DNA from 3 places in the Variovorax sp. KBS0712 genome. Region 1 is predicted to be linked to each of the others. Evidence: predicted binding sites of a transcription regulator. Region 1 holds the regulator's gene; each other region holds the start of a gene.
What was found. The regulator sigma-54, encoded in region 1, starts transcription at its own class of promoters, with help from an activator protein. The targets are predictions, from matches to a motif close to TGGCANGNAANCTGCTTT.
Positions count from the first base shown of each region.

Region 2: a site for sigma-54 is predicted at 3,445-3,462, ahead of FFI97_RS30000 (TorF family putative porin). Genes of this name have one in related genera too.
Region 3: a site for sigma-54 is predicted at 6,759-6,776, ahead of FFI97_RS11125 (DUF2126 domain-containing protein). Genes of this name have one in related genera too.

Region 1 is NZ_VCCD02000002.1:1,553,376-1,563,079, reverse strand. It holds gene argS (arginine--tRNA ligase) at 1-1,314, shown strand, start outside; gene FFI97_RS24260 (SPOR domain-containing protein) at 1,329-2,096, shown strand; gene FFI97_RS24255 (thiol:disulfide interchange protein DsbA/DsbL) at 2,252-2,896, shown strand; gene lptA (lipopolysaccharide transport periplasmic protein LptA) at 3,018-3,737, shown strand; gene lptB (LPS export ABC transporter ATP-binding protein) at 3,734-4,528, shown strand; gene rpoN (RNA polymerase factor sigma-54) at 4,546-6,135, shown strand; gene FFI97_RS24235 (phospholipase D family protein) at 6,146-7,762, shown strand; gene FFI97_RS24230 (LysE family translocator) at 7,767-8,414, opposite strand; gene FFI97_RS24225 (YceI family protein) at 8,440-9,072, opposite strand; gene FFI97_RS24220 (YceI family protein) at 9,111-9,695, opposite strand; gene FFI97_RS24215 (cytochrome b) at 9,692-9,704, opposite strand, start outside.
Region 2 is NZ_VCCD02000004.1:388,053-397,756, forward strand. It holds gene FFI97_RS29990 (serine/threonine-protein kinase) at 1-1,717, shown strand, start outside; partial or broken gene FFI97_RS29995 (YifB family Mg chelatase-like AAA ATPase) at 1,730-3,288, opposite strand; gene FFI97_RS30000 (TorF family putative porin) at 3,506-4,372, shown strand; gene glnK (P-II family nitrogen regulator) at 4,443-4,781, shown strand; gene FFI97_RS30010 (ammonium transporter) at 4,811-6,235, shown strand; gene FFI97_RS30020 (SMP-30/gluconolactonase/LRE family protein) at 6,474-7,403, shown strand; gene FFI97_RS30025 (LysR substrate-binding domain-containing protein) at 7,586-8,473, shown strand; gene FFI97_RS30030 (L-lactate permease) at 8,589-9,704, shown strand, end outside.
Region 3 is NZ_VCCD02000001.1:2,413,691-2,423,394, reverse strand. It holds gene FFI97_RS11135 (basic amino acid ABC transporter substrate-binding protein) at 1-319, opposite strand, end outside; gene FFI97_RS11130 (circularly permuted type 2 ATP-grasp protein) at 362-3,106, opposite strand; gene FFI97_RS11125 (DUF2126 domain-containing protein) at 3,185-6,685, opposite strand; gene FFI97_RS11120 (DNA internalization-related competence protein ComEC/Rec2) at 6,821-9,274, shown strand; gene FFI97_RS11115 (circularly permuted type 2 ATP-grasp protein) at 9,373-9,704, shown strand, end outside.

The DNA of each region.
Region 1 (9,704 bases):
TTCGTCTCGGCCAACCCGACCGGTCCGCTGCACGTCGGCCACGGCCGCCAGGCCGCGCTGGGCGACGCCATCTGCAACCTGCAGGCCTCGCAGGGCCAGAGCGTGTGGCGCGAGTTCTATTACAACGACGCCGGCGTGCAGATCCAGACGCTGGCCAACAGCACCCAGCTGCGCGCCAAGGGCTTCAAGCCCGGCGACCCCGAGTGGCCCAGCGGCGAAAAGGCCCCGGCCTACAACGGCGACTACATCGCCGACATCGCCGAGGACTTCAAGGCGAAGAAGACCGTCAAGTCGGACGACCGCGAATACACCGCCAGCGGCGACATCGACGACCTGGACAGCATCCGCGAGTTCGCCGTGGCCTACCTGCGCCGCGAGCAGGACCTCGATCTGCAAGCCTTCCGTGTGCGCTTCGACAACTACTACCTCGAGTCCAGCCTCTACAACAGCGGGCGCGTCGAGGCGGCCGTGGCCAAGCTCGTGGCCGCCGGCAAGACCTACGAGCAGGACGGCGCGCTGTGGCTGAAGTCGACCGACTACGGCGACGACAAAGACCGCGTGATGAAGAAGAAGGACGGCACGTACACCTACTTCGTGCCCGACGTCGCGTACCACATCGCCAAGTGGGAGCGCGGTTTCCACAAGGTCGTGAACATCCAGGGCACCGACCACCACGGCACCATCGCGCGCGTGCGCGCCGGCCTGCAGGCCGCGGGCGAAGGCATTCCCGAGGGCTACCCCGACTACGTGCTGCACACCATGGTGCGCGTCATGAAGGGCGGCGAAGAGGTCAAGATCAGCAAGCGCGCCGGCAGCTACGTCACGCTGCGCGACCTGATCGAGTGGACCAGCACCGATGCCGTGCGCTTCTTCCTGCTCAGCCGCAAGCCCGACACCGAATACACCTTCGACGTCGACCTGGCGGTGACCAAGAACAACGACAACCCCGTGTACTACGTGCAGTACGCCCACGCGCGCATCTGCTCGGTGCTCGCGGCCTGGGGCGGCGACGCGGCCGCGCTCAAGGCGGTCGACCTGTCGCCGCTGGACAGCCCGGCGGCCCAGGCGCTGATGCTGCTGCTGGCCAAGTACCCGGCCATGCTGACGGCGGCGGCGAAGGATTTCGCCCCGCACGACGTGACTTTCTACCTGCGCGAACTCGCGGCCAGCTACCACAGCTACTACGATGCCGAGCGCATCCTGGTGGACGACGAGCCGGTCAAGCTGGCGCGTCTCGCACTCGTCGCAGCGGCCGCGCAGGTGCTGCACAATGGCCTCGCGATCCTCGGCGTCAGTGCGCCGAGCAAGATGTGAATCACCCTCTGAACATGAAGAAGACAAGCAGACAACGCGGCAACATCGTCATCGGGCTGATCATCGGCCTGGTGCTCGGTCTGGGCGTCGCCCTGGGCATCGCGGTCTACGTCACCAAGGTGCCGATCCCGTTCGTCAACAAGACGCAACGCGGCGGTGCCGAACAGGACGAAGCCGAAGCCCGCAAGAACCGCGACTGGGACCCGAACGCGCCGCTGGCCGGCAAGGCCGGCGCGCCCAAGCCGGCCGCCACGCCGCCGGCCGCCACGGCCACCGGCCCGGTGAACCCGATCACCGGCGCGCCCGCCACCGTGGCACCCGGCACTCCGCCGGTCGCCACCGCGCCGGTCACCGCCCCGGCCCCCGTGGTGGTGGCGCCCAAGCCGGCGCGCCCCGCGCCGGTGCCGGCCGAAGCCAACGCCCTGCCGCCGTCGAACGATCCGCTGGGCGACCTCGCCCGCGCCCGTGCGGGCGGCAGCAGCACGACCACCGCGTCCGCCGCGCCGAGCCACACGGCCGCCGCACCGTCGCCGTCGGGTGCTGATCCTTTCATGTACTTCGTGCAGGCCGGCGCCTTCCGCACCACCGACGACGCCGAGGCGCAGCGTGCCAAGCTGTCGCTGATGGGCGTCGAGGCCAAGGTCACCGAGCGCGAGCAGGCCGGTCGCACGGTCTACCGCGTGCGCGCGGGCCCGTTCAACAAGAAGGACGACGCCGACCGGCTCAAGGAACGGCTCGACGGCGGCGGTCTCGAATCGGCGCTGGTGCGCGTGCAGCGCTGACCCGTCAGCGCCGTTCTTGAACAGCCTTTAAGCTCTCGCCCGCGCGGCATCTGCCGCACTCGTTTGTCAATTCCAGCGCCTCGGTCGCGCCGTCCATGGGAACTCCCGGCGGCGCGCCGGCTCTGTACTGCGGTACCCACAGGAGAACCTTTTCCATGAAACGTCGTGACTTTTCGCTGGCCGCCACTTCGATCGGGCTGCTTTCGCTGGCTGCCGTTCCGGCACACGCCCAGCGCGCCCCCAAGGCCGGCACCGATTTCCTCGTGCTCGACAAGCGCGTGCCCGTCGATGCACCCGCCGGCAAGGTCGAGGTGGTCGAGTTCTTCTCCTACAACTGCCCGCATTGCAACGACTTCGAGCCCTCGCTCGAAGCCTGGGTCAAGGCAGCCCCGAAGGAAGTGGCGTTCCGCCGCATCCCCGTGCCCTTCGTGGGCAACGACGTCGAGGCCAAGCAGCGCCTGTACTTCACGCTCGAAGCCATGGGCAAGCTGGACGAGTACCACTCGAAGGTGTTCGCCGCCATCCACGCGCAGCGCCAGAACCTGAACGGCGACGCCAACATCCAGGCCTGGGCCGAGCGTGCCGGCCTCGACGGCGCCAAGTTCAAGGAAACCTTTGCGTCCTTCGGCGTGGCCAGCAAGGCCCGCCGCGCGGCGCAGCAGACCGAGGCCTACAAGGTCGCCGGCGTGCCGGCCCTGGCCGTGGCGGGCCGCTGGTATGTGGACGGCGAAACCGCCGGCAGCATGTCCAAGGTGCTGCAGGTCGCGACCTTCCTCATCGGCGAAGCCAAGAAGGGCTGACCGACCCGGCGACCTGCTTTTTGGTCGAATGCAAGGCCCGCTTCGGCGGGCTTTTTCATTGGCGGCGGTGGGCAATTGCCATCCCACGCATACAATGTTTCAGAGCAAGTTTCGTGCCTTTATGACATTGCCCTCCATCCCCACATTCCCCACCCTTCGTCGCCTCGGCCGCCTGGCTTTCGGCGCGCTGTTGCTGGCCGGTGCCGCCTCGGGCGCCCTGGCCGAAACCGCCGACCGCACCAAGCCGATGAACATCGAGTCCGACTCGATGCGCTACGACGACCTGAAACAGACCAGCGTGTTCACCGGCAACGTGCTGGTCACGAAGGGCACGATCATCATCCGCGGAGCGCGGCTGGACGTGCGCCAGGACGCCGAGGGCTACCAGTACGGCGTGGTCACGGCGGCGCCCGGCAAGCTGGCCTATTACAAGCAGAAGCGCAACGCCGGCGACGAGTGGATCGAGGGCGAGTCGGAAGTCATCGAGTACGACAGCCGCGCCGACAACGTCAAGTTCATCCGCCGTGCCGTCATGCGCCGGCTGATCGGCGCCACGGCCAACGACGAAAGCAGCGGCGCGCTGATCGTCTACGACCAGAGCAACGACACCTACACCGTCAACGGTTCCCTCGTGCCGCCGAACGCCGGCGTCTCGGCGGGCGGCGGCGGTCGCGTCAAGGCCATCCTCACGCCGAAGGCCACGCCGGCCCCGGCGGCGCCCGGCTCCGCACCCGCGGCCGGCGGCAAGAAGCCCGCGGCTCCGGCTCCCACCCCCGCGCCCGGCGCCGGGCTGCGCCCGAGCACCACGCTGGGCGGCACCGAAGGGGAAGGGCGCAAGTGATCGAAACCGCAGGAACCCAGACCGCCGACGGCATTCCGGGCAGCCGCCTCGTGGCGCGCGGCCTCAAGAAGAGCTACGGCAGCCGCACGGTCGTGAAAGACGTCTCGCTCGATGTGCAAAAGGGCGAGGTCGTCGGACTGCTCGGCCCCAACGGTGCGGGCAAGACCACCTCGTTCTACATGATCGTCGGGCTGGTGCGCGCCGACGCCGGCGAGATCACCATCGACGGCGAGCCCATCGCCCACATGCCCATCCACCGCCGCGCGCGCATGGGCCTGAGCTACCTGCCGCAGGAAGCCTCGATCTTCCGCAAGCTCACGGTCGAGGAAAACGTGCGCGCCGTGCTCGAGCTGCAGCGCGAGCCCGACGCCAACGGCCGCATGATGCCGCTGACCAAGCAGCACACCGAAGAGCGCCTGGCCGACCTGCTGGCCGACCTGCGCGTGGACCATCTGCGCGATTCGCCCGCGCTCGCGCTGTCGGGCGGCGAGCGCCGCCGCGTCGAGATCGCGCGCGCGCTGGCCACGCAGCCGCGCTTCATCCTGCTGGACGAGCCCTTCGCCGGCATCGACCCGATCGCGGTGATCGAGATCCAGCGGATCATCAGCTTCCTGAAAGAGCGCGGCATCGGCGTGCTCATCACCGACCACAACGTGCGTGAGACGCTGGGCATCTGCGATCACGCGTTCATCATCAGCGACGGGCACGTGCTGGCACAAGGCACACCCTCGGAGATCGTCGACAACGCCGAGGTACGCAGGGTGTACCTGGGCGAGCACTTCCGGATGTAAGGGAGGGTCGGGTCTCCATGAAGCAAGGGCTGTCCCTTCGCGTCTCGCAGCATCTGGCGCTGACGCCACAGCTGCAGCAGTCCATTCGCCTGCTCCAGCTCTCCACGCTCGAACTGAGCCAGGAAGTGGAGCAGATGCTGGACGAGAACCCGTTCCTCGAACGCACCGCGGAAGAAGCGGCGCGCGAGGAGTTCGGGCTGGACACGGCCGACGCGCCGGTGCCGCGCGACGACGCGGGCGAGGGGGAGGCCGAGTTCACGCCGTCCGCCGCCAGCACTTCCTCCACGTCCAGCGACACCACCTCCTCGACCCCCGACACCGACGGCCCCGCCGCCGAGATCGCCGAGCGCGAGCCCGACTGGGAAGGCGACGGCACCGTCGACATGGCGCCCGACGACAGCGAGTGGGGCAGCGACGCGCCCGCGCGCCAGAACAACCTGGGCGACGACGAGCGCGCCGATGCCACCGAACTCGCGCGCAGCCAGGAGTCGCTGCAGTCCTTCCTGCACCGCCAGGCGCTGAGCCTGCGCCTGAACGAAAACGACTGCGCCGCGCTGCGCTTTTTGATCGAGTCGCTCAACGACGACGGCTACCTCGAAGACTCGCTGCCCGCGCTGGCCTCGGGCCTGGCGGGCGACGACAACGACCAGTTCGACGACCTCGTGCACCACTTCCAGGTGGCGCTGGGCCTGCTGCAGAGCCTGGAGCCGGTGGGCGTCGGCGCGCGCGATCTCGGCGAATGCCTGAGCATCCAGCTGAAGGCGCTCGCCAGCGAAGACGAGACCGAGGCCGAAGCGCTCATCCGCAAGACCGCCATCGCGATCTGCAAGCAGCCGATGGAGCTGCTCGCGCGGCGCGACTTCAAGCGCCTGGCCACGCTCACGCGCACCAACGAAGAGCTGGTGCGCTCTGCGCTGCAGATCATTGCGCGCCTGGAGCCCAAGCCGGGCCGCCGCTTTGTCGACGTCGAACGCAACATCGTCATTCCCGACGTGATCGTCACCAAGACCGGGCGCGGCACCAACGTGAAGTTCCGCGTCATGCTCAACCCCGAGGTCATGCCGCGCCTGCGTGTGCACGACATCTACGCCGGTGCGCTCAAGTCGCACAAGGGCGAGGGCAGCCAGGCGCTGTCGCAGCGGCTGCAGGAGGCGCGCTGGTTCATCAAGAACATCCAGCAGCGCTTCGACACCATCCTGCGCGTGAGCAACGCCATCGTCGAGCGCCAGAAGAGCTACTTCGTGCACGGCGAGCTGGCCATGCGCCCGCTGGTGCTGCGCGAGATCGCCGACGAGCTGGGCCTGCACGAGTCGACCATCTCGCGCGTGACCACCGCCAAGTACATGGCCACGCCCTTCGGCACGGTCGAGCTCAAGTACTTCTTCGGCTCGGCGCTGGGCACCGAGACCGGCGGCAACGCGTCGAGCACCGCGGTGCGCGCGCTGATCAAGCAGTTCGTGAGTTCGGAAAGCATCAAGAAGCCGCTGTCCGACAGCCAGATTTCCGAGATGCTGAAAGAGCAGGGCATCGAGTGCGCGCGCCGCACCGTCGCCAAGTACCGCGAAGCGCTGCGCATCGCGCCCGCCAACTTGCGCAAGGCCCTGTAGAAGACCGACGATGACGAGCCGCCTGCTGTCGCGCTGTGGGCATTGGGTGGTCGTCATCGCGGCGGCGCTGCTGTTTGCCGGCTGCGCCACGCTGCCCGACGAGGCACCGCGCCCGCCCACCAAGGCCATCGCCGTCTCGGCCGACACCGCGCTCGGCAAGATCGCGCTGGGCTCGCAGCCCGACCCCGACCTCAGCGGCTTTCGCCTGATGCCCGGCGGCGACTTCGCCTTCGACACGCGGCTGCAGCTGGCGCGCCGCGCGCAGCGCACGCTCGACGTGCAGTACTACCAGATCGAGAACGACGAGACCGGCCGCTACCTGTTGCGCACCCTGCGCGATGCGGCCCAGCGCGGCGTGCGCGTGCGCCTGTTGATGGACGACCTGTACACGTCCGGCGAAGACGAGCTGCTGCTCGGCCTGGCCGCCACGCCGAACGTGGAGCTGCGCCTGTTCAACCCGTTCCCGGCCGGGCGCGGCAGCTTGCTCAAGCGCTTCACCGCGTCGCTGTTCGACTTCAGCCGCGTCAACCGCCGCATGCACAACAAGCTCTTCATCGCCGACGGCGCGATGGCGGTGGCGGGCGGGCGCAACATCGGCAACCAGTACTTCCGCCGCACCACCGGCCCCAACTTCATCGATCTCGACACCTTCGTCACGGGCGCGCTGATCCCGCGCCTGGGCGTGCTGTTCGACCAGTACTGGAACAGCCCGCACGTGCGCCCGATCGGCGCGGTCGTGCACACCGACCTGCCGCGCGAAGAACTGCAGCGCCGCTTCGACGCCGCCACCGGCCCCGACACCACGCCGCCGCCGCCCAGGCCCGCGCCCAACGACCTGCTGGGCTACAGCCCGGTGGCCGACGACCTCGACGCCGGCAAGCTCGGCCTGATCTGGACCACCGCCGAGGCCTACGCCGATTCACCCGACCGCGTGATCGGCAAGACCGCGTCGTACGGCGGCGTGCCGCTGCTCGACGTGGACAGCGTGCGCTACAACGTGGTCGAGCAGATGCGCCGCGCGCGCAGCGAGGTGACGCTGGTCTCGCCCTACCTGATCCCGGGCGCGTCGGGGCTGGAGGTGATGCGCGAGATCCGCGGGCGCAACGTGAAGATCAGCGTGGTCACCAACTCGCTCGCCGCCACCGACGAGCCGCTCGTCCACACCGCCTACCGCCGCTACCGCGCCGACATGCTCGCGCTGGGCGCCGAGCTGCACGAGCTGAGTTCCGCGCGCACGCGGCGCAGCGTGCGCCTCGGCCTGTTCGGCACGTCGGTGGGGCGGCTGCACGCCAAGTCGGCGGTGATCGACCAGCGCATCCTGTTCGTCGGCTCGATGAATTTCGATCCGCGCTCCGAAATCCACAACACCGAGATCGGCCTGTTCATCCGCAGCCCCGAGATGGCGCAGCAGACCCTGAAGCTGCTCGATGTGCTCAAGCAGCAGGGCGCCTACCGACTGCGCTTTGCTGAAGGCGCCGATGCGGGAGCCACCGGCTCGCGGCGCATCGAGTGGGTCAGCGAGGAAGGCGGCAAGACCACCGTGCTGCACGAAGAGCCCGACTCGGGCTTCTGGGACCGCACCATGCTCGAGCTGCTGGCGCCGCTCACGCCCGAGAGCCTGCTCTAGCGCCTCAGGTGCCGCGCACCGCCGACCACACCAGCCGCAGGCCCAGCAGGCCCATCACGCCGCCGGCGGCGCGGTCGATCCAGGTCTTGTAGCGCAGGTAGGCCGCGCGCGGCGCGGCCGAGGACAGTGCCAGCGCGACGATCGCGTACCAGCCCGTCTCGATGCAGAAGATCACGGCCGGCACGGCGAGCGCCAGCACCAGCGGCACCTCGCGCGGCAGGAAGGCCGCGAAGATGCTCGCGTACACCACCGCCGTCTTCGGGTTGCTGATCTGCGTGGCCAGGCCGAGCAGGAAGGTGCGTCCGCTGCGGCCCTGGCTGCGGGGCGAGGCGTCCGTGTCGGGCGTGATCGCGAGCGGCTGGCGCGCGCCGCGCCAGATGCGAAAGCCCAGGTAGATCAGGTAGGCACCGCCGAAGGCCTTGATCGCGAGGTACAGCGCCGGTACCGCGAGGAACGCCGCCTGCAGCCCGGCCAGCGCCGCGATGGAGAACGCCAGCCCGCCGGCGCCCATGCCCAGCGCCGCCGCGAGCCCGTCGCTGCGCGAGGCCACGGCGGTGCGCGCCACCATCACGAAGCTCGGGCCCGGGCTCATCGCGCCCACGGCCATGGCGCCGGCGATGCCGAGCAGGGACAGGAGGTGGGCGTCGGTCATGAGTGGGCTCCGGTGGGGGATGGGTTCATTGCACGTTCACGGCTTCGACCTGCACCAGCAGCTTCACCTTGTTCTCGAAGCCGAAGTTCAGGCCCCAGGTGATGCCCCAGTCGCTGCGCTGCACGGTGGCCTCGAAGTCGCCGCCGCAGACCTGGCGGTTGATCAGCGGGTTCAGGTAGCAGTTGAAGCGCACGGCCTTCAGCGTCACCGGCTTGGTCTGGCCCATGAGCGTGAGCGTGCCGGGCACATCGGTCACTTTGTCGCCGCTGAAGTCGATGCGCTCGGCCACGAAGCGGCCGGTGGGAAATTCGGCCACGTTGAAGAAGTCCTTGCTCTGCACGTGGCGGTTGAGCAGGTCGACGCCGGTGTTGATGGAGCTGATGTCCATCGTGATGTCGACCTTGCCGCTGGCGCCGGTGCCGTCGATCTGCACCGAGCCGTCCTTGGTGCTGAAGCGGCCGCGGTTGGTGGTGGTGCCGTAGTGGCCCATCTCGTACATGACGAAGGTGTGGGTCGGGTCGATCACGTAGCTCGCATTTTTGACCGGCCCGCCCGCGGGCTTGGCGGCCAGCGGCGGCGCGGTGTATTCCTGGGCCGTGGCGGCCAGTGGCAGGGCCGCGCCCGCACACAGGACCGCGGCGAAGAAGAGCTTGTTCATGGCAAGGGAAGAAGGATGCATGGGAAATGAAATCGTCGTCACAGCGGCCCGAGGCCCGCGAGCGTCAGCTTGAAGCGCACCTGCACCTCGTTGCCGACCACCGAGGTGTCGGTCCATTCGCCGTCGCCCACCTTGTAGTCGAGCCGCTGGATCGTGAGGGTGCCCGTGGCGACCGAGTACGCGCCGCCCGACGACACGATGCTCACGGGCACCGTCACGTACTTGCTGACGCCCTTGATGGTGAGCTTGCCGGCCATCTCGAAGCGGCCCTCGCCCAGCGCCTTGATGGCGCTCGAGCGGAAGCTGGCCTGCGGGAAATGCGCGGTGTCGAACCAGGTCGGCTTGGGCAGCTCGGCATCGCTCATGGGCACGCCGAAGCCGGCGCTGGCGGTGTCGATCTGCAGCACGACCGAGCCGCCCTCGGGCTTCTTCGGGTCGAAGGCGACCTGCGCGTCGAAGCGCTTGAAGCTGCCTTCCACCGGCACGCCCATCTGCTTGCTGACGAAGGCGATCTGGCTCTTCTCGGGCACCAGCTTCGCGGTGGTGGCCGGCAGGGGTTCGGCCGCGGCGTGCAGCGCGAGGCCGAAGAGGGCGGCGGCGCCCCACGAAAGACGGGTCGTCATCCGGCGGAT
Region 2 (9,704 bases), on a different contig from region 1:
CCTCACCGCCACCTTCGCGGCGGGGCTGCGCAGCTTCATCAACGAGGCGCGCACGCTGGCGCAGTTCAGCCACCCGGCGCTGGTGCGGGTGCATCGCTTCTGGGAGGCCAACTCCACCGCCTACATGGCGATCCAGCTGTACAAGGGCCGCACGCTGCGCCAGCTGGCCGAGAGCGAGCCGGGCACGCTGACGGAGCCCTGGCTGCTGGGCATGCTGGGGCCGCTCTTGGGCGCGCTCGACACGCTGCACCACAGCCAGTGCTTCCACCGCGACATCGCGCCCGACAACATCTTCATCCAGCAGCAGGACGACCGCCCGGTGCTGCTGGACTTCGGCGCCGCGCGCAAGTCGATCGCCGACCTGGTCGACGAGGTCGCGGTGATGGTGAAGTCGGGCTACTCGCCGATCGAGCAGTACGCCGACGACAACACGCTGCTGCAGGGCGCGTGGACCGACCTCTATGCGCTGGGCGCCGTGCTGTACCGCGCGGTGACAGGCCACCCGCCGCCCTCGGCCGTGGTGCGCAGCGTGCAGGACGCCTACGTGCCGCTGTCGTCGCTGGACCGCGACGACCTGAGCCCGGCCTTCTGCGCCGCGGTGGACCACACGTTGGCCGTGCACAGCAAGGACCGCACGCAGACGGTGGCGGCCTTCGCGGCCGAGCTGGGGTTGGTGAAGCTGGGCGATCTGTACGTGGTGGACCGGGCGGCGCCGCCGGCGGCGGTGGTTGCTGCTGCCGTGCCCGTCGCTGCGCCCGTGCCGCAGGAGCCGCCTGCGCCGGAGCCGGTGGAGGAAGCGCCACCGCCCGCGCCCGAGGTGCAGCCCGTGCCTGTGGAAGCGGCGACCGCGCGCGTGCAGGCACCACCGCCGCCTGCGCCGCCATCGCCTGTCGCACGACCGAAGAAGCCATCGAAGCGCCCGCCGTGGTTCCTTGTCGGTGCGCTGGTGCTGGCGCTGTTTGCGGTCGGCGGCTGGATCGGTTGGCGGCTGACGGCCAAGGCGCCGTCCGATCCGATGATCGCGGCCGCGCCGCCGCCGGGCACGCCGATGTCCGATCCGGGCGCACCCCCGGCCGCGATGCCGCCGGCGGGGGCGACCTCTGATGCGCCGCCGGCGTCCGCGCCCGCTGCATCGGCCAGCGCCCCGCTGAGCCCGCTCGACAACGTGCCGGTCGCCGCCGCGCCCACGCCACCGGCCGAGCCTGAGGCACAGCCCGCACAGCCCGCACAGCCGGCGCCACCCGAAGCGCCGCCGCCCCCCGACCCCGCCGTGGTCGCCGAGGTGGAAGACTGGAACCTGGCCCAGGCCGAGAACACCCGCGAAGGCTACGAGGCCTACCTGCGGCGCCACCGCCGCGGCCTGCATGCGCGCGAGGCGCGCAACGCCATCGCCCAGCTCAACCGGCAGTCACCGCCGCCGCCCGCCGCGGGCAGCACGAACCCCGTGCCGACCGTGATCGCGGGCGCACCGCCGGCCCCGCCACCGGCGCCGGCCGCGGCACCCGGCATGGGCCGTGTGCAGTTCAACATCCGGCCCTGGGGCCAGGTCTTCGTCGATGGCGCCGACCGCGGCGTGAGCCCGCCGCTCAAGTCGCTGCCGCTGCGCCCCGGCATCTACACGATCGAGGTGCGCAACGGCGACCTCACGGCCTACCGCCAGCGCGTGACGGTGCAGGACAGCAAGTCCGCACCGGTGGTGAGCCACGAGTTCAAGTAAGAGGGCAGCGCGTCAGGGCGTGCCGGTGCGCAATGCGCGGCGGTACTGCACCGCCTCTGCCACATGCGCGGCCTGCACCGCGTCCTGCCCCGCGAGGTCGGCGATGGTGCGCGCCACCTTCAGCGCGCGGTGCGTGCTGCGCGCCGACCAGCCCAGCCGCGCGGCCGCCTGCTGCAGCAGCTGGCGGGCGGGGCCATCGAGCACGGCGTGCGTGTCGATCGCGCGGCCCTGCAGCGCCTGGTTCGCATGGCCCTGGCGTTGCAGCGCGCGGTCGCGCGCGCCCACGACGCGCGCGCGGATGCTGTCGGTCGATTCGCCCGCCGGCGCATCGAGCAGCTGCGGCGCCGACACGGCCGCCACCTCGATGTGCAGGTCGATGCGGTCCAGCAGCGGGCCGCTGAGCTTGCCCTGGTAGCGCGCGATGCGCTCGGGCGTGCAGCGGCATGGCTTGAGCGTGGAGCCCAGGTAGCCGCAGGGGCAGGGGTTCATCGCGGCGATGAGCTGGAAGCGGGCCGGAAACTCCGCGCGCCGGGCGGCGCGGGTGATCGTGATGGTGCCGGTCTCCAGCGGCTCGCGCAGGGCTTCGAGGGCGGCGCGTGTGAACTCGGGGAACTCGTCCAAAAACAGAACGCCGTGGTGCGCGCGCGAGATCTCGCCCGGCCGCGGTGGCGAGCCGCCGCCCACCAGCGCCACCGCGCTCGCCGTGTGGTGCGGCGTGGCCGTCGGGCGGCTCATCCAGCGCTCGGGCGCCAGCCGGCCGTCGAGGCTGGCGATGGCTGCGCTCTCCAGTGCCTCGTCCACGTTCATCGGCGGCAGCAGGCCGGCGAAGCGGTGCGCCAGCATCGACTTGCCCGAGCCCGGCTCGCCCACCATGAGCAGGCTGTGGCCACCATGAGCAGGCTGTGGCCACCGGCCGCGGCGATCTCGAGCGCGCGCTTGGCGCCGGTGTGGCCCTTGACGTCGGCCAGGTCGGCATAGCGCGGGGCGCCGTCGCCGGGCGCGGCGCGCACGCGGGTCCAGCCGTCGTCGCTCGCATCGACGGGCCCGCCGCCGCTGGCGACGAACTGGCGCACCACGTCGAGCAGGTGCCGGGCCCCGTACACCTGCGCGCCCGGCACCAGCGCGGCCTCCTGGGCGCTGTCCAGGGGCAGCACCAGCCGCACGGCCGTGCCTTGCGTGTAGGTGGCCACGGCCATCGCGAGCGCGCCACGCACGGGGCGCAGTTCGCCCGACAGCGACAGCTCGCCGGCGAACTCGTGGCCGGCGAGGCGGGCGTTCTCGATCTGCCCGCTGGCCGCGAGGATGCCCAGGGCGATGGGCAGGTCGAAGCGGCCCGAGTCCTTCGGCAGGTCGGCCGGGGCGAGATTCACCACGATCTTCTTGTTGGTCGGAAATTCGAGCCCGGCGTTCTGGATCGCCGAGCGCACGCGCTCGCGCGCCTCCTTGACCTCGGTCTCGGCCAGCCCGACCAGCGTGAAGCTCGGCAGGCCGTTCGCCAGATGCACCTCGACCGTGACGGCGGCGGCCTCCAGGCCGAGCAAGGCGCGGCTTTGCACCAAAGACAGACTCATTTTTCTCCCTCTCCCCAAGTTGGTGCGCCTGCGACGTGCAAGCCCAGGACCGTGCAGCGTGCAAGCGTGTGCAACTGCCGGAAACAGGGCTTGTAACGATTTGGCGCTCATCGCCGGACACCTGCGCCCTCTGGCCGGGGCGGTATTCGTGCAGTTTGGCACGCTCCCTGCTTTGAGGGTGCTCAGGTCCAACAACACACTTGCGAGGAGTTCCCTGATGACGCACCGTACCGCCGCCCAGGCGTTGATCGTTCTGGCCACTGCACTGACCGCCTCGGGCGCCGCCATGGCCCAGGCCGCCGACGCCGCCGCACCGGCGCCCGCGCCCCTGCTCACGGGCAATGTCTCGCTGACCACGAACTACAAGTTCCGCGGCCAGGACCAGGACATGATCGGCAAGAACGACTACGCCAAGACCAAGGGCTTCAAGCCCGCCATCCAGGGCGGCTTCGACTACGCCTTCGGCGACAGCGGCTTCTACATCGGCAACTGGAACTCCAGCGTCAACTGGCTCAAGGGCAACAGCATCGAGAGCGACCTGTACGGCGGCTACAAGTTCAAGGCCGGCCCGGTCGACATGGACGTGGGTGCGCTCACCTACATCTACCCGGGCAACTCGGTGGGCAACACCACCGAGCTGTACGTGGGCGCCACCTACGCCAACGACAGCTTCGGCTCGTTCACGGCCAAGTACTCGCACACGGTGTCCAAGGACTACTTCGGCTACGCCGGTGCCAAGACCGGCTCGGGCCTGAAGGGCCGCAACACCGGCTACCTGAACCTCGCCTACAGCAAGGAGATCGTGCCCAAGGTCACGCTCAAGGCCGCCGTCGGCTTCACCAACATGTCCAGCGACATCCGCAGCCTGGGCTACAAGAGCTACGTGGACTACAACATCGGCGCCACCTACGACTTCGGCAGCGGCCTGACGCTCACGGGCTCGGTGCAGGGCGCCAACAAGAAGTCCAACTACCAGGTCGTGGCCTACCCGGGCATCGAGATCCCCGACTTCGGCACCTTCGGCACCACCTACTACTCGCCCAACAAGGCACGCTTCATCCTCACGCTGACGAAGACGCTGTAATCGACACAACAACCAGGCGCGGCCCACGTTGCCGCGCCGCCTTTCATCCATCCAGAAGGAGCAACTCATCATGAAGCTGGTCACAGCCATCATCAAACCGTTCAAGCTCGACGAGGTGCGCGAAGCGCTCTCGGCCATCGGCGTGCAGGGCATCACCGTCACGGAAGTGAAGGGCTTCGGTCGCCAGAAGGGCCACACCGAGCTGTACCGCGGCGCCGAGTACGTGGTCGACTTCCTGCCCAAGGTGAAGATCGAGGCGGCCATCTCCGACGAGCTGGTCGACCGCGTGATCGAGGCCGTGGAGGGCGCCGCGCGCACCGGGAAGATCGGCGACGGCAAGATCTTTGTCTACAACCTCGAACAGGTCGTGCGCATCCGCACCGGCGAAACGGGCCGCGAAGCCCTCTGATCGAGTCCTGGCCCGAAAGAACAACGACTATGAAAAAACTTCTTGTCTCTCTTGCGCTCGGCTTGAGCGTCTTCGTCGCCGGTACTTCGGCGCTGGCCCAGGCACCCGCCGCCACCCCTGAGGCACCGGCTGCATCGGCACCTGCTGCACCTGCCGCAGCTGCGCCCGCGGCTGCAGCACCCGCTGCTGCCGAAGCTGCGCCCGCCGCACCGGCCGCCGCTCCCGCGCCCAAGGTCGACTCCGGCGACACCGCCTGGATGCTCACCTCGACCCTGCTCGTGATCCTGATGACCATCCCCGGCCTGGCGCTGTTCTACGGCGGCCTGGGCCGTTCCAAGAACATGCTGTCGGTGCTGATGCAGGTCTTCGTGATCTTCTCGCTCATCAGCCTGCTGTGGGCCATCTACGGCTACAGCCTGGCCTTCACGGGCGACGGCAACTTCTTCGGAAGTTTCGACAAGATCTTCATGAAGGGCATCACGCAGGAAACCTTCGGCGCGCTGACCACGATCCCCGAATACGTGTTCTTCGCCTTCCAGGGCACCTTCGCGGCCATCACCGTGGCGCTGATCGTCGGCGCTTTTGCAGAACGCGCCAAGTTCTCGGCCGTGCTGCTGTTCTCGGTGATCTGGTTCACCTTCAGCTACGTGCCCATGGCCCACATCGTGTGGGGCGGCGGCCTGCTGGGCAAGGACGGCGCGCTGGACTTCGCCGGCGGCACCGTGGTGCACATCAACGCCGGTATCGCCGGCCTGGTCGGCGCCTACATGGTCGGCAAGCGCGTGGGCTACGGCAAGGAAGCCTTCACGCCGCACTCGCTCACGCTCACCATGGTCGGCGCTTCGCTGCTGTGGGTCGGCTGGTTCGGCTTCAACGCCGGCTCGGCAGGTGCGGCCAACGCCGCCGCCGGCCTGGCCTTCGTGAACACGGTGCTCGCCACCGCCGCCGCGGCCCTGTCGTGGATCCTGGGTGAGAGCCTGCACAAGGGCAAGGCCTCGATGCTGGGCGCTGCATCCGGTGCCGTGGCCGGCCTCGTGGCCGTCACGCCCGCCGCCGGTTTCGTCGGCCCGATGGGCTCGATCGTGATGGGCCTGCTGGCCGGCCTGGTCTGCCTGTGGGGCGTGGGCGGTCTCAAGCGCATGCTCGGCGCGGACGACGCGTTCGACGTGTTCGGCGTGCACGGCGTGGGCGGCATCCTGGGTGCCATCCTGACCGGCGTGTTCGCTGCCAAGGGCCTGGGCGGCACCGGCGGCCTGACGCCTGACACCTTCTCGATGGGCGCGCAGGTCTGGATCCAGGTCAAGAGCGTGCTGTTCACCATCGTGTGGTCCGGCGTGGTCGCCTTCATCGCCTACAAGATCGCCGACCTGACCCTCGGCCTGCGTGTGTCGGAAGAAGAAGAGCGCGAAGGCCTCGACATCTCCTCGCACGGCGAAACGGCATACAACAGGTAAACCCCCAGGCTGCGCGCACTTCGTGTCGCTTCGCCAACCCCCTTGCAGGGGGCAACACCAGCGGCCCGGCAAAGCCGGTTCCGCGGTGTTCCGCGAAGAGACACACCGCACAGTCTGATTACAAAGAACAAAGTTTTTCAGGCGAGTCTCCTTTGGATGTTCAGCCCGCGAGCGCTTCGGCGTCAGCGGGCTTTTTTTTGCCCGCGGCCCGCGTGGCCGGGGGCACAATCGCCCCACCATGTGGACCTCCATCGAAGACAGCCTCTGCGAGCTGGGTGAATCGCCGTTCTGGCATCCGCACGAACGCGCGCTCTACTGGCTCGACATCCCGGGCCGCGCCGTGCTGCGCACGCGCGGCGAGATCGGTTCGCCCACGGCCACGGTCGAGCGCTGGGCGCTGCCCACCGAGCCCGGCTGCATGGCGCCGGCACGCACGGGCGGCCTCGTGATCGCGCTGCGCGACGGCATCTACCGGGCCCGCGAGTGGGGCGGCAGCCTCGTCGCGATGGCGCGCGCGGAGCACGACGTGCGCACCATGCGCTTCAACGACGGCAAGTGCGACGCGCTCGGCCGCTTCTGGGCCGGCTCGCTCAACGAGGCCAAGGACCGCGCCAACGCCGCGCTCTACTGCTTCGACGCACGCCCGGGAGACGTCTCGCCCACCATCACGTCGATGCTGGAGCATGTCACCACCGCCAACGGCCTGGCGTTCTCGCCCGACAACGGCACCCTGTACTGGGCCGACACCGCCGCGCACGTGGTGCGCGCCTGGGACTGGGACGCCGAGGCCAACACGCTGTCGCATGCGCGCGTGTTCCAGCAGTTCGACCCCAAGCCCGCGGGCTGGGTACCCAGCACGCCCACGCACTACGACGGCCGCCCCGACGGCGCCACCGTCGACGCCGCCGGCCACTACTGGGTCGCGATGTTCGAAGGCGCGCAGCTGCTGCGCTTTGCGCCCACGGGCGAGCGCGTGGCCGCCATCGCGGTGCCGGTGCAGTGCCCGACCATGCCCTGCTTCGGCGGCGACGACCTGCGCACGCTGTTCGTCACCAGCGGGCGCAAGGGCCGCCCGGCCGACGAGCTGGTGCAGCGCCCGGCCTCGGGCACCGTGCTCTCGATGCGCGTCGACACGCCGGGCCTGCCGGTGAATTTCTTCGAAGACTAAGAAGGCGTGAACGAACCCGCCATGTCCGCTCATCCCGCCCAGACACGCCCCCTCGGCGTTGCAAATGCTCGCCATAGCCCGAGCTATGGCTGCGCTTTGCGCCTTGATGGGGCGCGCCTGGGCGGGCTGCTCGGCCACGCCGGATTCATTCACGCCTTCTGAGCTCTCCGGCTGCCCCGCGGATGGCCCTGCACCACATCCCCCCGATCCAATGCCTGCTGACCTTCGAGGCCGTCGCGCGCCTGCGGCATGCGGGCCGCGCGGCCGACGAGCTGTGCGTGACGGCCAGCGCCGTGAGCCACCGCATCCGCCAGCTCGAGGCGCACGTGGGCTTCAAGCTCTTCGGGCGCAGCGACTTCAGCCTCACGGCCGACGGCGCGGCCTACCTGGCGAACGTGCGCGTCGGCCTGGCCGCGCTGCAGCAGGCCACGCCCGGCAGCCGTGACGCGGCGCTGCGCGCACCGCGCCTGAGCGTGGCCGTCACGCCCACCTTCAGCCGCCAGTTCCTGATGCCGCGGCTGGAGCTCTTTCGCAACATCTACCCCGACATCGAGCTGGCGCTGCACGTGTCGATCCCGCTGCTCGACGTCACGGCCGAGCAGACCGACCTGCAGGTGCGCTACGGCATCGGCGCGTACGCCGACTGCGAGCACCGCCTGCTCATCGCCGAGGACGTGGTGCCCGCCTGCAGCCCGAGCTACCTGAACGAGTTCGGGCCCTTCGACGGTTTTCGCACCGCGGCCGAGATCGCCAGCGCGCGGCTGATCCGCAGCCCGCTCGAGCCCTGGGGCACCTGGTTCGCGAGCTGCGGCATCGACCAGCCCGAGCCGCACCTGGGTGCGCAGTTCAACGACCTGGGCCTGGTCTACGACGCGGCCGCCAGCGGCTTCGGCGTGGCGCTGGTGCGACAGAAGCTGGGCGCCGCCTGGTTCGAATCGGGCCGGCTGGTGGCGCTGTCGGAACGGCCCGTGCCCTCGCCGCACCGCCACTACATCTGCTGGCAGCCGGGCACGCTGGAGCGCTGGGAGTGCGCGGCCTTCGTCGACTGGATCGTTCAGACGCTGCACTGACCGACACGTCGGCCCGACAAATTTTTATCAAGGTCCGGGCAAAAAACCTTCAATCCGGACGGCGCGCTTCTCCCTAGAGTGCGGGGCACAACAACAGCCTCCCCGGAGACAACGCATGACCTGGCAGCAGATCTACGACCCGTTCGGCAACATGATCATTTCCACCGCGCTCGCCGCGATCCCGGTGGTGGTGATGCTTGCGTGCCTCGGCTTCTTCCACATCAAGGCCCACATCGCCGCCGGCCTGGGCCTGCTGGCGGCGCTGGCCGTCGCCGTCTTCGCCTACGGCATGCCGGCCGAGATGGCCGGGCGCGCCGCGCTCTTCGGCGGCTTCACGGGCCTGCTGCCGATCGGCTGGATCGTGCTGAACATCATCTTCCTGCAGCAGCTGGCCGAACAGAACGGCAGCTTCAAGGTGCTGCAGGACTCGCTCTCGGGCATCACCGAAGACCGCCGCATCCAGCTCCTGCTGATCGCCTTCTGCTTCGGCGCCTTCTTCGAGGGCGCGGCGGGCTTCGGCACGCCGGTGGCGGTCACGGCCGGCATCCTGATCGGCCTGGGCTTCTCGCCGCTGGCCGCCTCCGGCCTCTCGCTGATCGCCAACACCGCGCCGGTCGCCTTCGGCGCGCTCGGCACGCCGGTGATCACGCTGGCCAAGGTGCACGGCTACGACCTGATGGAAGTCACCGCGATGATCGGGCGCCAGCTGCCGTTCTTCTCGCTGCTGGTGCCGTTCTGGCTGGTGTGGGCCTTCGCCGGACGCAAGGCGATGATGGAAGTGTGGCCGGCCATCCTGGTCACGGGCGTGTCGTTCGCGGTGCCGCAGTACCTGGTGTCGAACTTCATCGGCCCCGAGCTGGTCGACATCATCGCGGCCATCGTGTCGATGGCCAGCCTGGTGCTGTTCCTGCGCGTGTGGCAGCCCAAGAACGTGTGGCGCTCGCCCTCGCTGCGCGGCAAGGACGTGAGCGCGCACGAGGCCAAGCCGCCGGCCGCCATCGTCGTGCACAGCCGCGAGGCGCTGGTGCGCGCGTGGATGCCCTGGGTGATCCTCTCGGTGTTCGTCTTCATCTGGGGCCTGCCCTCGGTGAAGACCGCGCTCAACGGCGTCTTCGCGCCCTCGTTCCCGATGGGCGGGCTGCACAACCTGATCGAGAAGATGCCGCCGGTGGTCACCGCGCCCACCAAGGAAGGCGCGGTGTACGTGCTGAACCTGCTGTCGGCCACGGGC
Region 3 (9,704 bases), on a different contig from region 1:
GGTCGCCCAGCTCGAGCGTGTTGAAGATGCCTTCCCACGGCGTGTTGACGAACTTCACTTCGATGCCGGCCTTCTGCGCGATGGCCTTCACCACGTCGATGTCGAAGCCCACGACCTCGCCCTTTTCGTTCTGCGATTCGAAGGGCGTGTAGGCCGCGTCGGTGCCCACGACCAGCACGCGCGGTGCGGCGGCGGGCGGCGGCGCCGAAGCGGCCGCGGGCGCGGCGGGTTCCTGCTTGCCGCAGCCGGCGAGCGCGAGGCCGACCAGGAGGCTGGCGGCGGTCAGTGTGAGACGGCGGTTGAGGGCGATGCCGGACATGGAAATGCCTCCTTCGAAATATCGTTGTGTGTGTCTGTGGAATCAGGCGCCGACGGAGCGCAGCGATTCCGAGGTGAGCGTGAAGTAGCGCGTGCCGATGGCGTCCGACACGTGGTACGCCGCCGTCTCGCAGGTGGCGAGCAGTTCGACCAGCGCGGGGTAGTCGGCGCCGGGGCCGGCCGCGCACAGGTGTTCGAGCGTCCAGGTGGCCGGGTCGGGCAGCTCGTACGACAGGGCCGTGAGCTTGCCCGGCGCGCTGCCCGCGAGCCGCGCGATGCGACCGCGCAGCGTCTGCGTGACCCAGGCCAGCGAACGCGGGTTCTCGGCGTCGAGCACCAGCAGGTCGACCAGCGTGGCGACGTCGCGGCGCTGCTGGTAGCGGGCATGGAAGGTGATGGTGCTGTCGAACAGCGCCACCATCGCCTCGAAGCCGCTCACCTCGTGCACCGCGCCGTTGGCGAAGCCGGCCTCGAGCGCGCTCGACAGGAAGCCCAGCCGCTCGATGTGGCGGCCGATCGACAGCAGCCGCCACGCGTCGTCGCGCGTCATGCGGTCGGTCTGCGCGCCGGTCATGGCGGCCAGCGCGGTGCTGGCGGATTCGAGTGCGCGCAGGGCGGCGCTGGCGGCAAAGCTGCCTTCGCCGGCCTGCTCGGCCGCGCGTCGCAGGAAGTCGCTTTCGGCGCGCACGATCTGGTTCCAGTTGTCCTGCGACAGCCGTTCGCGCACGGCCGCCGCGGCCTGCCGGATGCTGCGCAGGCTGTAGCCGACGCTGCCACCGTTGTCGACGTCGCCCAACTCGGCGATCAACGCGCGTTCGAACACGCGGCGTGACTGCGGCGCGCTCGGCGCTTCGGCGGGCACGAGCGCATTGCGCACCGCCATGCGGTGCAGCCATTCGAGCAGCGGACGCGAGGACTGGTCTTCGCTGCCCAGCAGGTTGAGCGTGAGCCGCGCCAGGCGCACCGCGTTCTCGGCGCGCTCGGTGTAGCGGCCGAGCCAGAACATGTTCTCCGCCGCGCGGCTGGTGACCGGCGCGCGGTGCCGCGCCAGCGAGGCCGGCGTGGCGTGCGGCTGCAGCAGCGTGGTGCGGTCGACCTCGCCGTGCGTCTGCACCCAGACGTCGGCACTGCTGCCGCCGCGCTGCATCGAGGCGATCTGCGCATCGGGGCCCGCCAGGCGCGCCAGTCCGCCGGGCAGCACGCGCCACGACTGCGGGCCGTCGCTCACCGCGAACACGCGCAGCATCAGCGCACGCGGCGCGATGTGGCCGGGGCCGAGGTCGCTGGCCCAGGTCGGCATCTGCGACAGCGGCAGGTAGCCCTGCACCGTGTGGACGTCGCCCTCGCGCACGATGCGGCCGGCCCATTCGTCGATTTCACGGCGGCTGAGCTGGCTGCCGAACACGGCGTCGAAACTGGAGCGCCCCTGGAAGCCGGGGTAGGTCGGCTTGATGGCGCTCTCGCCCAGCTGCGGCAGCACGGCCTCGAGCGAGGCGCGTTCGCCGCACCACCAGGTCGGCAGCGCCGGCAGCTTGAGCTTCTCGCCGATGAGCCGCAGCGCCAGCCCGGGCAGGAAGCCCAGCAGCGCCGGCGATTCGAGGAAGGCCGAGCCCGGCATGTTGGCCACCAGCAGGTTGCCCGCGCGGATCGCCTGCAGCAGGCCGGGCACGCCAAGCGTGGAGTCGGGGCGCAGCTCCAGCGGATCGAGGAACTGGTCGTCGAGCCGCTTGATGAGGCCGTGCACCGGGCGCAGGCCCTGCAGCGTCTTGAGGTACAGGCGCTGGTCGCGCACCGTGAGGTCGCTGCCCTCGACCAGCGTCAGGCCCAGATACCGCGCCAGGTAGGCGTGCTCGAAGTAGGTCTCGTTGTACGGGCCCGGCGTGAGCAGCGCGATGTGCGGCGGCGAGCCCGAGGGGCACATGCGCTGCAGGCCTTCCATCATGGCGCTGTAGGTGGCGGCCAGCCGCTGCACCTGCAGCGCCTCGAAGGCCTGCGGAAACTGCCGCGTGATCGCGAGGCGGTTCTCCAGCAGGTAGCCCAGGCCCGAAGGCGCCTGCGTGCGCTGCGAGACCACCCACCAGTTGCCGTCGGGGCCGCGTGCGAGGTCGAAGGCGGCGATGTGCAGCCAGGTGTCGCCTGCCGGCTTCACGCCGTGCAGCGCGCGCAGGTAGCCGGGGTGGCCGCGCACCAGCGCCGGCGGCAGCAGGCCTTCGGCCAGCAGCTGTTGCGGGCCGTAGGCGTCGGCCATCACGCGGTCGAGCACGCGCACGCGCTGCTGCACGCCGGCCTCGATCTGGGCCCAGCTCTCGGGCGAGACGATCAGCGGGAACAGGTCGAGCGACCACGGCCGCTGCGGGCCGTTGGCGTCGGCGTACACGTTGTAGGTGACGCCGTTGTCACGGATCTGCCGCTCCAGGCTGACCGCACGCCGCGGCAGGTCGTTGATGCCGCCGGGGCCGAGCTGTTCGAAGAAGGCGTTCCAGGCGGGGGTGAGCGGAGGCTGCTCGCTGGAGGGTGAGGGTTCCTGTGCCTGCGATTGCGAGGACGACTGTGACTGGGATTGCGATTGCGACGGAGCCGGTCGCTCCTCGGCGGCGTCGTACAGCAGCGGGGCCGCGGCGGGCGCCGGGGCCGCGCCCGACACCGGCCGCGAGGGCGCCGCGGGCGTCGCCTGTCCCCGCAATTCGTCGAAATGCCCAGGCAGGGCCGCCGGCGCGAGCGAAGACGCCAGCGCCGCCGGATGCTCCGGGGCCTGGGCGTCGAACAGGGATTCGTTCAGGGGTTCCACAGGGGGGAGATTGTCACATCACCGTCACCGGGGCCGATCCGGCGGTGCGACAGGGTTCCCCCTGAGTCCTCGGGCCGGTCAGCGCCGCAGGTCCAGCGTGAACGGAAACTCCCGGCTGCCCGGCAGCTCGATGGTGGCCGGCGGCGTGCGCAGCAGGCCCGGCGTGTGGCCGGTGCGCGTGAAGCGCGAGTGGCGGCGGCTCTCGGCCTCGTAGGCGTTGACCGGGAAGGTGTCGTAGTTGCGACCGCCCGGGTGGGCGACGAAGTACTGGCAACCGCCCAGCGAGCGCTTCATCCAGGTGTCGACGAGGTCGAAGGTCAGCGGTGCGTGGGCCGGAATGCTGGGGTGCAGCGCCGAGGGCGGGTTCCACGCCTTGTAGCGCACGCCGGCCACGAACTCGCCGGTGACGCCCGTGGGCTGCAGCGGCAGCACCTTGCCGTTGACGGTGACGACGTGGCGGCTTTCGTTCAGGCCGGTCACGCGCACCTCGATGCGCTCCAGCGACGAGTCGACATAGCGCACCGTGCCGCCGGCCGAGCCTTCCTCGCCCATCACGTGCCAGGGCTCCAGCGCGTTGCGCAGCGACAGCTCCACGCCCATCGACTGCATCTGGCCCACGAGCGGGAAGCGGAACTCGAAGTGCGGTGCGAACCAGTCGGCATCGAAGGCGAAGCCGGCCTGGCGCATCTCGCTGATGACGTCGTCGAAGTCCATCTTGACGAAGGTCGGCAGCAGGAAGCGGTCGTGCAGCTCGGTGCCCCAGCGGGTGACGGGCGCCTGGTAGGGCGCGTCCCAGAAGCGCGCCACGAGGGCGCGAATGAGCAATTGCTGCGCGATGCTCATGCGGGCATGCGGCGGCATTTCAAACGCGCGCAGTTCCAGGAGGCCGAGGCGGCCGGTGCTGGAGTCGGGCGAGTAGAGCTTGTCGATGCAGAACTCGCTGCGGTGCGTGTTGCCCGACACGTCGATCAGGATATTGCGCAGCGTGCGGTCGACCAGCCATGCGGGCATGTTCTGGCCGTAGATCTCGCGGTTCTTGGCGATCTCCTTCAGCGCGATCTCGAGCTCGTAGACCTGGTCGTTGCGGGCCTCGTCCACGCGCGGCGCCTGGCTGGTCGGGCCGATGAACATGCCCGAGAACAGGTAGCTCAGCGACGGGTGGTTGTGCCAGTACAGCAGCAGGCTGGCCAGCAGCTCGGGCCGGCGCAGGAAGGGGCTGTCGGCGGGCGTGGCGCCGCCCATCACGAAGTGGTTGCCGCCGCCGGTGCCGGTGTGGCGGCCGTCGGTCATGAACTTCTCGGCCGACAGGCGCGTCTCGAACGCGGCGTTGTAGAGGAACTCGGTGTGGTCGACCAGTTCCTTCCAGTTGTGGGCCGGGTGGATGTTGACTTCGATCACGCCCGGGTCGGGCGTCACGGCCAGCATCTTCAGGCGCGGATCGCGCGGCGGCGGATAGCCTTCCATCACGATGCGCACGCCCAGCTGCTGCGCGGTGGCTTCGACGGCGGCGACGAGGTCGAGGTAGTCCTCCAGGCGCGCCAGCGGCGGCATGAAGACGTAGAGCACGCCCGAGGCGCTGCCCTTTTTCTCGGCCGCCGGGCCGTTGGCGCGGCGCGGGTCGCGCACCTCGACGCACAGCGCGGTGCGCGTGACCCAGTGGGCCGATTCGCCGCGCAGCGGCTGGCGCGTGGCGGGCGTGGCGGCATCAGCCGCAGCTGCTGCATCGCCCTTCGCTGCATCGCCGGGGCTCTGCATGCGCAGCGACGCGGGCACCACGGGCGGCGCGCCGAAGGTGTAGGGCACCTCGCCCAGGTCGGCGCCGGCCACCGGGGTGGCGGTGGCATAGCGCGCGCGGTAGTCGGACGCGCTGGGCAACGCGGCGCGCGGCGCGGTCGGGTCGCGCTCGATGAGATACGGGTAGTCGCCCTTGCTGGCCCACGGCTGCGAGTCGAGCGGCAGGCGGTAGCCCATGGGCGAATCGCCCGGGATCAGGAACAGGCGGTCGTCGCGCAGGAACCAGGGGCCGGTCTTCCAGCCGGGGCCGGCGAGCGCGGGCGCGTCGCCGTTGGCGTTGCCGGGCTCGATGGGCAGCATGTAGCCGATCACCGCGTCGAGCTTCTGCGTGAACACGCGGCGCAGGCGCACGCGTTCGAGTTCGTCGTCGAGCTTGGAGTCGAAGGGGTCGACGTTCACCGGCAGGCGGCGTTCGCGCCACAGGTAGTAGTAGGTGTCCTCGTAGCCGGGCTGGATGTAGCGCTCGGTGAGGCCCAACTTGTGCGCCAGCACGGTGGTGAAGCGGCGCGCGTCTTCGCTCGTGTAGTGGGTGGGAAAGCGTTCGTCGGCGAACAGCTCGGGGTCGTGCCACAGCGTCTGGCCGTCGGCGCGCCAGAAGATCGACAGCGCCCAGCGCGGCAGCTGCTCGCCCGGGTACCACTTGCCCTGGCCGAAATGCAGGAAGCCGCCCTGGCCGTACTCGGCGCGCAGCTTGTGCACGAGCTCGGTGGCGTAGCCGCGCTTGGTGGGGCCGAGCGCGTCGGTGTTCCATTCGGGCGCGTCGCGGTCGCCGGTGGCCACGTAGGTCGGCTCGCCGCCCATCGTGAGGCGCACGTCGCCGGCCACGAGGCGCGCATCGACGGCGTCGCCGAGTGCGAGCACCTCGGCCCATTGCTCTTCGGTGTAGGGCTTGGTGACGCGCGGCGATTCGTAGATGCGCGTGACCGTCATCTCGTGGCTGAACTCGACCTCGGACTCGTCGACGCCGCCTTCGATGGGCGCGGCGCTCGACGGCGTGGGCGTGCAGGCCAACGGAATGTGGCCTTCGCCGGCCATGAGGCCCGAGGTGGCGTCCAGGCCGATCCAGCCGGCGCCCGGCAGGAACACCTCGCACCAGGCGTGCAGGTCGGTGAAGTCGACCGTGGTGCCGCTCGGGCCGTCGAGGGCCTTCACGTCGGGCGTGAGCTGGATCAGGTAGCCCGACACGAAGCGTGCGGCCAGGCCCATGTGGCGCAGCAGCTGCACCAGCAGCCAGCCTGAGTCGCGGCACGAGCCGCTGCCGTTGGTGAGCGTTTCTTCCGGCGTCTGCACGCCGGGCTCCATGCGGATGAGGTAGTTGACGTCCTGCTGCACCTGCTGGTTCAGGCCGACCAGGAAGTCGATGGTGCGTTGCTCCTTGCGGTCGACCTTGTCGAGGTAGGCCTCCAAGAGCGGCGTGACCGGATCGGCCACGAGGTAGGGCGCCAGCTCTTCGGCCTGCGAGGCCGTGTACTTGAACGGGAAGTTCTCGGCCTGCGGCTCGAGAAAGAAGTCGAAGGGGTTGTAGACCGCCATCTCGACCACGAGGTCGACCGTGACCTTGAACTCACGCGTTTTTTCGGGGAACACGAGCCGCGCCTGGTAGTTGGCGAACGGGTCCTGCATCCAGTTGACGAAGTGCTCGGCCGGTTCGACCCGCAGCGAATACGAGATCACATTGCTGCGGCAATGGGGCGCGGGGCGCAGTCGCACGACTTGCGGGCCCAACTGCACCAGGCGGTCGTATGTGTAGTGGGTGACGTGGTGGAGTGCGGCGTGGATGGACATGCGTAGGGGCGTGCAGTGCAGCGAGGTTGCATCGAAAAGATGTCTCTGGTGAGACGCATACTAGCCCAGTTGCCAAGCAATTAACGCGCCATCGAGCGTGGGTTGGGGGAGGGTTTGCATCATGGATTCCGGGGTGTGTGGGGAGGGCAGTCGCGGCGTGCGTCCGAGGCCGTCGCGGGTGGGACGGGGGCCTTCGTTGCGCTGGGCGGCACGCTGCTCGGCGCGGCGGTGCAGCTGCGCCAGCCGCTGTTGTGGGCGGCGGGTGTCTACGTCGCGTTGCTGCTGGCGGGGCTCGGTGGCGGATGGCTGCTGTGGCGGTGGCGTGGGCCTCGGCTGCTCGTTCTGATGCTGTCGCTTGTCTGCGGCGCGATGGCCGGCGCGGGGCTCGCCGGATGGCGCGCGACGGCCTACGCGCAGGGGGCGCTGAGCCCGCAACTGGAAGGGCGCGACCTGCGCCTCACGGGCGTGGTCTCGCAGATGCCGCAACCCGGCGAGATCGGAACGCGCTTCCGTTTCGACGTGGAGGCGGCGCAGTGGGCCGAGGCCTCCGATGAGGCGCCACCGACGGTGCCGCCGCGCATCGCACTCGCCTGGTACGGCGAGTACAGCGGGATGTGGGAGCAGCCCGCCGAGCGGCGTGCCTCCGTCGCACGCACCGTGGGCGAGGTGCATGCCGGCCAGCGCTGGCAACTGACCGTGCGCCTGCGCGCGCCGCACGGCAACCTCAATCCGCATGGCTTCGACAGCGAGCTGTGGGCGTGGGAGCAGGGCGTGCATGCGCAGGGCCATGTGCGGGCCGGTGCGCGCGACCCCGCGCCGCGCCTGCTGGGCACGACGTGGCGGCACCCGATCGAGCGGGCGCGCGAGGCCGTGCGCGATGCCGTCTTCGCCCGCGTGGACGATCGGCGTCAGGCCGGCGTGATCGCCGCGCTCGTCACCGGCGACCAGGGCGCCATCGACCGTGCCGACTGGGACGTGTTCCGCGCCACCGGCGTGGCGCACCTGATGTCGATCTCGGGCCTGCACATCACCTTGTTCGCATGGTTCGCGGCGCATGTCGTGGGCGCGCTCTGGCGGCGCAGCAGCCGGCTCATGCTGCGGCTGCCCGCGCAACAGGCCGCGCTCGCGGGCGGCGTGCTGCTGGCCGCGCTCTATGCGCTCTTCAGCGGCTGGGGCGTGCCTTCGCAGCGCACGGTCTGGATGCTCGCGGCCGTGGCGCTGCTGCGCCTGACCGGTCGGCGCTGGCCGTGGCCGCATGTCTGGCTGCTGACGGCGGCGGTCGTGGTGGCCGCCGACCCGTGGGCGCTGCTGCAGGCCGGCTTCTGGCTCAGCTTCGTGGCCGTGGCGGTGCTGTTCGCCTCCGCGACGGCGGTGCCGGGCGGGGGGCGGGTGGGCGCGCTCACGCGCCTGGGTCGCTTCTTTCGCGAGCAATGGATGATCACGCTGGCGCTCACGCCGCTGAGCCTGCTGCTGTTCCAGCAGGTGTCGGCGGTCGGGCTGGTGGCCAACGCGCTCGCGATCCCGTGGGTGACGCTGGTGATCACGCCGCTGGCGATGCTCGGCGTGGCGGTGCCGCCGCTGTGGGACGTGGCGGCTGGCGCCGTGAAGCTGTTCGCGCTGCTGCTGCAGGCGCTCGCCGGCCTGCCGTTCGCCACGCTGTCGATGGCTGCGCCGCCTCCGTGGCTGGCCGCAAGCGGCGTGGCAGGCGGCGTGCTGTTGGCGATGCGCCTGCCGTGGTCGATGCGCGCGCTCGGCCTGCCGCTGCTGTTGCCGGTGCTCCTGTGGCAGCCAGTGCGGCCTGCAGTGGGCGAATTCGACCTGCTCGCCGCCGACATCGGGCAGGGCAACGCGGTGCTCGTGCGCACCGCCACGCACAGCCTGCTGTACGACGCCGGCCCGCGCTACGGGCTCGACAGCGACGCGGGCCACCGCGTGCTCGTGCCGCTGCTGCGCGCACGCGGCGAACGGCTCGACCTGCTGTTGCTGAGCCACCGCGACATCGACCACACCGGCGGCGCCCCCGCCGTGCTCGCCATGCAGCCGCAGGCGGCACTGCTGAGCTCCATCGAGGCCGGGCACCCGCTGCAGGCGCTGCGCCCCGCGCGCCGCTGCGAGGCCGGGCAGCGCTGGACCTGGGACGGGGTGGATTTCGAGGTGCTGTTTCCCTTCGACAGCGACTACCTCGGCTTCACGCGGCCCAATGCCGTGTCGTGCGTGCTGCGCATCGGCAACGGCCGCGCCACGGTTCTATTGGCGGGCGATATCGAACGGCTGCAGGAGGCCGCGCTGGTGTCGCGAACGCCCGGGCTGTCGGCCGACGTGCTGCTGGTGCCGCACCACGGCAGCAAGACCTCGTCGAGCGAGGTTTTCCTGGATGCCGTGCGCCCGCGCATTGCGCTCGTGCAGGCCGGCTACCGCAGCCGCTTCGGTCACCCGGCGCCCGAGGTGGTGGCGCGCTATGTCGAACGTGGCGTGCGGGTGGTCGGCAGCCCGCGCTGCGGCGCCGCCCATTGGGCGAGCCCGACGCCGGACGAGCTGAAGTGTGAACGCGCGCACGACCTGCGCTACTGGCGCCACCGCATGCCCTGAAGGTCCGAAACGCCAAATGCCCTCGCATCGGGCCCAAACCTAGGGCTTCTACTGGCCTCGAACTTGCTAAGCTATGGCTCAAGGAGATTGGTCGTTCCATGCACAAATTCGACGAGATGTATGAGCAGCTCCCCTATGCGGGCGCTGCAATCCGACAGCACTACAAGCGCTACGACCAATGGCTTGCGAAGCAACCCGGTGAGGTGATGCGATCGCGGCGTGAAGAGGCGGAAATGATTTTCCGCCGGGTCGGCATCACCTTCGCGGTGTACGGCGCCAAGGACGAGGACGGCTCCGGCACCGAGCGGCTGATCCCGTTCGACCTGCTGCCCCGGATCATTCCCTCCCACGAGTGGGAGAGCATGGAAAAGGGGCTGGTGCAGCGTGTCACGGCGCTCAACCGCTTCCTGTACGACGTGTACCACGACCA